One region of the Halomonas sp. TG39a genome, then DNA from elsewhere that is predicted to be linked to it. Evidence: predicted binding sites of a transcription regulator. Region 1 holds the regulator's gene; the other holds the start of a gene.
The links. Region 1 encodes LexA, which represses DNA repair genes until DNA is damaged. Its sites were predicted from a motif close to TACTGTNTANNTANACAGTA; they were not measured.
Positions count from the first base shown of each region.

Region 1 (3,713 bases):
CGGGAGTCGCACTGCTTGGTCGATCTACTTTACCGCTGGCAGGCGGGTGAGCTGGATTGCGATATTGTCGGTGTTATCTCCAACCATGACGATATGCGTTCGCTGACCGAGTGGTACGGCATTCCTTACCACCACGTCCCGGTAGACCCCGAAAATAAGCAAGCGTCGTTTGCCAAGGTACAGGCCGAAATCGATAGCGCTCGCGCTGACTGCGTGGTGCTGGCGCGCTATATGCAAATACTGCCCCCCGAGCTGTGCGCGCGCTATGCGGGACGAGTGATCAATATTCATCACAGCTTTTTGCCCTCCTTTGCCGGGGCAAAACCCTACCACCAGGCATACCAGCGGGGCGTTAAGCTGATAGGTGCTACTTGCCACTACGTGACCGAGGAACTCGACGCAGGCCCCATCATCGAACAGGATATTCATCGCGTAAGCCACTGCCATACGCCCACTGACTTAGTACGTTTTGGCCGTGACGTTGAAAAAGCCGTACTTGCTCGCGGTTTGCGCTGGCACTTAGAGGATCGCGTGCTGGTCCACGGCAATAAGACAGTGGTCTTTAGTTAACCCTCATCAACCTGAGAGGCCGCCATGTCGTTTGCGCAAAGTGTATTAGCACCCTGGGCGCTGCTGCTCACCTGGCTACTCTCGTTAGCAGTGATCGCGTGGGCACTTTGGGGGCGGCCCTGGCAGGTGTTAATAGCGGATACCGCGCTTCAGCACCGCTGGCTGGGCGCCACGCTGGCGGTGATGCTGATGTGGCAGCTGCGTGCGCAGGCGGTTGATTGGCTAACGCTGCACCTTGTTTTCACGGTTTTAATGACACTCGTTTTTAAAGCGCCATTGGCGCTGATTAGCAACGTGCTGATTAATATCGCCATGGTGGTAATTGGGCGCAATGAATGGCTGCTGCTGGGGGCAAACGTGCTGGTTACCGGTGTCGTCCCGGCGGCCGTCATTGGCACGGTATGGCGGCTGGTAGATCGCCGCCTGCCGGATAACCTGATGGTGTTTTTGTTTGCCTGCGGCTTTTTTGGTGCGGCGCTGGCAACGCTGGGAGGAGGGCTGGCAGCGGTGCTGCTGATCATCGTTGCGGGGACTGACCCTGAGGCGATTTATCTCGCCCAGGAGTATGCGCGCTTCTTACCGCTGTTAATGCCTTCAGAGGCGTTTATCACCGGCATGCTGCTGAGTATTCTGCTGGTTTATCACCCCCATTGGGTGGCCACCTTCAATGACCACCGCTATATCGATCTGCAGTAGGGATGGCCAGGGCGGCGACTAGCCGAGTGCCTGGCCGTTGCCGCCACGAATCACACCAACGCCGACGCCTTCGATATCGAGCGACTGGGAGCGCAGGTCGATTTCAATGGGCGCAAAGTCAGGGTTCTCGGCAAATAGCGTCACTTGGTGGCCCTGGCGCTTGAAGCGTTTAACCGTTACTTCATCCTCTAGGCGTGCCACTACAATCTGGCCATCGCGTACCCGGTCGGTACGGTGAACTGCCAATAAATCCCCTTCCAAAATGCCAATATCCTTCATCGAAAGGCCGCGCACGCGCAGCAGGTAGTCGGCTTTGGGGGTAAAGTACTCGGCTGGTAGCGGGCAGTAACGGTCAATATGTTCAGCGGCCAAAATGGGGCTGCCTGCGGCCACTTCACCGATCACGGGTAGGCCCGTTGGCAGCGTTTCAACGTTGGCTGCGGGTAAGGCGGTGGCAGCACTCTCCATGACTTCTTGCGGTTCCTGGTTGGGCAGGCGGATACCGCGAGAAGTGTTGCGAATAATGCGAATAACGCCTTTGCGTTCCAGCGCGCGCAGGTGCTCTTCGGCCGCGTTGGGGGAGCGGAAGCCAAGCGCCTTGGCAATTTCGGCGCGGGTAGGAGGGTAGCCAAATTCGCCCATCGTTTTAACGATAAAATCGAACACGTGCTGTTGGCGAGCGGTTAGCGGACGCGACATACCAGACTCCATAAATAGTGAATAGACAGTAACAAATTAAATGGCAACTTAATCAATCAGTGGTTAAGTATACAGTATGTTCCTCTGTCCAGTATATGCCTTGTCAGTGGCTATCTTCGATGTCTATGCAATTTTTCTAATCGTTTGAAACTAAGCTTCTGCTTATTTAACGGGCTGTATTTTGTTAATAAATCAAGCGTTGAGACCGCCATGGTTATGGCATAGTATTTTGCTATGTTTTAAACACCTGTTTCCCTGGAGAGCGACATGGCTCAATCTGATACGGTGACCCGTATACTCGATACTGCCGAGGTGCTGTTTGCAGAGCGGGGTTTTGCCGAAACTTCGCTGCGCAACATCACTAGCAAAGCGCGCGTCAATTTAGCCGCTGTGAATTACCATTTTGGCTCCAAAAAAGCCTTGATTCAGGCCGTCTTTGCCCGCTATTTGGACCCCTTCACCCAGCGTTTTCACACCGCCCTTGATGAGCTGGAAGGACAGCATGCTGGGCGGGTTATTGAGCTTGAAACCCTGCTCGAAACCATGGCAACCACCGTTCTTGCAGTGCCCGCTGAACGCAATAGTTTAAAAGTGTTTATGCGCTTGCTCGGCCTTGCCTACAGCCAGGCACAGGGGCATCTTAGGCGCTATATCCAGCAAGAGTATGGCGATGTGTTTACCCGCTTCACCGAGCTGGTGCGACAAGCCACGCCGGACCTACCTGACGCGGAGCGCTTTTGGCGGCTACACTTTATGCTTGGCACGGTAATATTTACCCTGTCCGGCCTTGATGCACTGCGTGATATCGCTGAAAAAGATTATCACGAACAGGTTTCAGTACGTGATTTAGTCAAGCGATTGCTGCCGGTCGTTGTGGCGGCCATGAATGCACCGTTACCGCTCGCCCTTGAAGAAGCCAAGCCAGAAGAAGGAAAACATGCGAACGCCTACGCTAGCTGAGCTACCCCCGGCTGAGAATATCTGGCTGGAGATTGATACTACCCAGCAGCTGCTGCGCTGCTGGCGAGGGCCGAAAGTGCTCCATGAGTGTGCGATCTCATCCGCTGCCGCCGGTGTCGGGGAGCGTAATGGTAGTGGTAAAACCCCCTACGGCTGGCACTATGTGCGCGCCGCCATTGGCGGTGATATGCCCGACAACGCAGTGTTTCGAGGCCGCCGCTGGACAGGCGAGACGTTTTCATCCGCGCTAGCCGAAGCGCATCCAGAGCGTGACTGGATTTTGACCCGCATTCTGTGGCTTTGCGGATTAGAAAAGGGCGTGAACCGCGGCGGTCAGGTGGACTCGCAACGGCGCTATATATACCTGCACGGCACACCGCCTGACGAACCCATGGGCGTTGCGGCCTCCCACGGCTGCATTCGTTTACGTAATAGTGATTTGCTAACCCTCTTTGCGCTCGCGTTACCGGGCACCCCGGTTTGGTTGCACGGCGGACGGCAATCCTTTGATTGATAAGTTTTTGACACCGCTAGACGATCGTCTAGAATCATCGCCCCTTTTCATGGACCTATCACGATGACTCAACCGTTAGGCCCGGTCATGCTTGACCTTGAAGGCCCAAAATTGACGGCGGCAGAAAAACGCCTGTTGCTGGAACCGACGGTAGGGGGCGTTATTCTATTTGCCCGCAATGTCGAAAATGGCTACCAGGTGCGCCAGCTGTGCAGCGATATTCGCCGCGTGCGGGCTGATTTACTGCTCGCAGTGGATCAGGAGGGCGGTCGCG
Region 1 is NZ_JQLV01000001.1:2,156,183-2,159,895, reverse strand. Features, by position in the region: gene purU (formyltetrahydrofolate deformylase) at 1-570, shown strand, start outside; gene U738_RS09590 (energy-coupling factor ABC transporter permease) at 595-1,266, shown strand; gene lexA (transcriptional repressor LexA) at 1,285-1,965, opposite strand; gene U738_RS09580 (TetR/AcrR family transcriptional regulator) at 2,233-2,925, shown strand; gene U738_RS09575 (L,D-transpeptidase) at 2,903-3,439, shown strand; gene nagZ (beta-N-acetylhexosaminidase) at 3,503-3,713, shown strand, end outside.

Region 2 (3,713 bases), 1.3 Mb from region 1:
GCCATGCCTTCGCCCGCTTCAGGGGCTTCAAAAACGTCGCCTTGGGTAAAGGCGCGGGCAGCAGTGACGAGCTCTTCCAAGTTTTCGACCCGCGCCTGGCCTTTCTCGCCGCGCTCACTCTTGTGATGTTCGATCAAACCGGTATGAACCGTGACGTGATCGATAATCTCGTGCAGCGCCATGCCGGAAGCATCGTTATCGAGCTGCTCAATCAGGTTGGCGAAGGTTTGCACTGCATTGGCCGCTCGGCCTTTCAAGGTGCCGTCGTTAATTGAATCGTGGAGCGCCTGCCACAGCTGAATGCCTTGTTCACGGGCGCGCAGGCGGACAATCTCCACGGTGCGGGTGCCGATGCCGCGGGTGGGCACGTTAATCACCCGTTCTAGCGAGGCGTCGTCATCGCGGTTAAGCATCAGGCGTAGATAGGCCAGGGCATTTTTGATTTCCAGGCGCTCATAAAAGCGGTGACCGCCGTAAATACGGTAAGGCATGCCTTGGCGAATCAGCGTCTCTTCCAGCAGCCGCGATTGGGCGTTGGAGCGGTAGAGAATGGCGACATCGCGGCGGTTGAAGCCTTCGTCGACCTTCTCCTTGATGGTATCGACGATATAGCGCGCTTCTTCCAGGTCGTTAAACCCGGCGTAAATCGAGATCGGTTCGCCTTCGATGCCGTCGGTCCAGAGGTTTTTACCCATCCGCTCGCTGTTGTGGCTGATCAGCGTATTGGCAGCTTCAAGAATCGCGCTGGTGGAGCGATAGTTCTGCTCAAGCCGCACGGTATGGGTTTGCGGAAACTCCTGCTCAAAGCGGCTGATATTCTCCACTTTGGCGCCGCGCCAGCCGTAGATCGACTGGTCATCATCGCCTACTGCCGTCATCGGCGTCTGCATGCCGGTCAGCAGTTTTAGCCATGCATACTGCAGGGTGTTGGTATCCTGAAACTCATCCACCAGTACGTGACCAAAGCGCTCCTGATAGTGTTTCAGCAGCGCGGGGTTATCGCGCAGTAGCTCCAGGCTTCTCAACAGCAGCTCGCCGAAATCGACCAGTCCGCCCCGCTCGCAGGTGAGCTGGTAGCGTTCGTAGAGCTCGACCATCTGGCCCATGTAGGCATCGCCATCCACATTGACCTGATGCGGACGCAGTCCCTCTTCTTTACAGCCGGAAATAAAGTGCTGCACTTGGCGCGGCGGGTAGCGTTCGTCGTCGATGGAGTAATCTTTCAGCAGCCGTTTGACCAGGCGTAGCTGATCGTCAGAATCGATAATCTGGAAGTGTTGCGGCAGCTTGGCATCCTGCCAGTGGGTGCGCAGCAGGCGGTGGGCGATGGAGTGAAAGGTGCCTACCCACACATGGCGCATCGAGATGCTAAGCAGTGCCTCAAGGCGGGTGCGCATCTCTTTGGCGGCTTTGTTGGTAAAGGTAACCGCCAGCAGAGCGTAGGGAGACAACCCTTCGGCCTGCATCAGCCAGGCGATGCGATGCACCAGCACGCGGGTTTTACCGGAGCCTGCGCCTGCGAGCACCAACAGATTACCTTGAGGGGCGCTCACTGCTTCGCGCTGGGCGGAGTTGAGCTGATCGAGAATCGCCGTGACGTCGTCCATAATAGCCGCTGCCGGATCAAAAAATAGGCGGCTAGTCTAGCACAGCCAGCGAACTGGCTGTGTATACAGGTGTAGTGATTGCAGTTATTCGCAACTGCTACCTTTAAAAACTTTCTAACAGGGGACGAGGGCAGGCTGAAGCGAGGGTCTTTTGCCATGGATGGCAAAAGTAGCGCCCAAGGACGGGTTTACAGCGCCCTCGCGTAAGCCTGTCCTCGGCACCGAGGCTTATAGCTATGGCAGCGCTAAGAAGCTAATTATTCTTCAGGAAAGCGCAGCGTATTAAGGCTCTTTTTAACCGCTTTGAGCTGTTCGGCGAGTTTCGGCCCGCGGGTTTTGGCCACGCCGACGGCAAGTACGTCAATCAACACTAGATGGGCAATCCGCGAGCTAAGCGGGGTGTAAATCTCGGTGTCTTCATGGACATCGATATACAGCGGCAGGCTAACCTCTTCGGCGAGCGGCGAGCCGCTGGGGCACAGGCCAATGACTGTCGCGCCCGCTTCACGAGCCAGGCGCACACTGGCGACTAACGCTTTGGTACGGCCTGTTTGTGAAATTGCCACCACCACGTCGCCATCATTCAACGTCACTGCCGACATATTCTGCATATGTGGGTCGGCGTAGGCAGAAGTGGAGATCTGCAGGCGGAAAAACTTGTGCTGGGCATCAAAGGCCACGGCACCGGAAGCCCCAAAGCCATAGAACTCGACCCGGTTGGCCATCGCCAGGGCGTTAACTGCACGGCCCAGGGCGTCGTTATCAAGCCGGTCGCGCACTGAGAGCAGCGTGCCCACGGTCGAGTCAAAAATACTGTGGGAAAACTCAGCGACCGAGTCGCTATCATTCATGGAAAACTGCGCGAACTGACTGCCGCTGGCCAGCATTTGCGCCAGCTGTAACTTGAAGTCCTGAAAGCCATTGCACCCCAGTGCACGGCAAAAGCGCACCACGGTGGGTTCGCTCACGGTGGCTTCGGTGGCTAAATCCACAATACGCATGTGGATAACCTCTTCTGGGTTGCGCAGTACAAACCGCGCCACTTTTTGCTCGGAGCGTCGAAAGTGCTCCATGCGGCGTCTCATTTCATCGAACAGGGCGCGACTCACGTTCAGCTCCTTGGGTGCTCAGCCAGCAGGTAGTCAACAGTACGCCAATATACGATCGTTTTAAACGACCGTTTCTGCCTATCTGCTCACTGTAATGCTTCGTAGTGCTTCAATGTGGTATTTACAGTATGCCTCAATGAGTCCATAGGGCCACGAACTATTAGGCAGCGTTCCAACAGCGTTTAAAGGTCGTTAGTCAGTTTTTTTAAGATTGGTCATCATTTTGTCAAGTAGGGTATAGTAATAATTGAAGTGCCGCACTGCATCATAACAGTCGTCACGGATGCAGGTGGACGAAGGCATATTCATCTGGAGGAACGTCGATTATGAGAAACGTCGAACGAATCACCTCGGTTAAAAGCGAATTGCTCGACATCTTTATGAGTATGGAAGTCGATGAGCACGCTCAACGCCAGCGCAGCGCTGCCCAACGCAGCTTAAGAGCGCGGCGAGGTATTGAGCTTCATCGTGAGTTTCAAAAGTTATCGCGGGATATCGCCCCCTTGCCCGATGAAGATCGGCAAGAGAGCGAATTGCACTAAGTTTTAGGATGCCAAGAGGTTAGGGGCGCAACTATTATCTGCGCAGAACCACGCTGCCCTGCCGGTTAGTTAGCAGGGCCTTGGTGGCTTAGATTAGCCCTGTTACGAACACAGCAATAACGCCAGCGGGCGCTACATAGCGTGCGATGATGTTCCATACACTCTTGCCGGTCGCTGAAAGGCCCAGCTCGTCTTCCACGCTGTTGCGCTCCAAGCACCAAGCGGTGAACAGAATCGCCCCCAGCCCCGTTAGCGGCAGCATAATTTTGCTGGTCAGCGTATCCAGTAGGTCAAACACACCTAATCCAAACAGCAGCGGTTCGCTCCACACGTTAAACGATAGCAGCGCCGCAATACCCAATAACCAAGCACCCACACCGGCCACAATGGTTGCGGTGACACGGCTTAGCGGCGTACGCTCTTCAATAAACTCCACCACTGGCTCCAGCAGTGAA
Region 2 is NZ_JQLV01000001.1:3,500,896-3,504,608, reverse strand. Features, by position in the region: gene uvrD (DNA helicase II) at 1-1,607, opposite strand, end outside; gene hexR (transcriptional regulator HexR) at 1,865-2,716, opposite strand; gene U738_RS15705 (PA3496 family putative envelope integrity protein) at 3,043-3,258, shown strand; gene U738_RS15700 (sodium-dependent transporter) at 3,347-3,713, opposite strand, start outside.
Region 2: the regulator LexA is predicted to act here: its motif matches at 1,659-1,678, upstream of uvrD (DNA helicase II).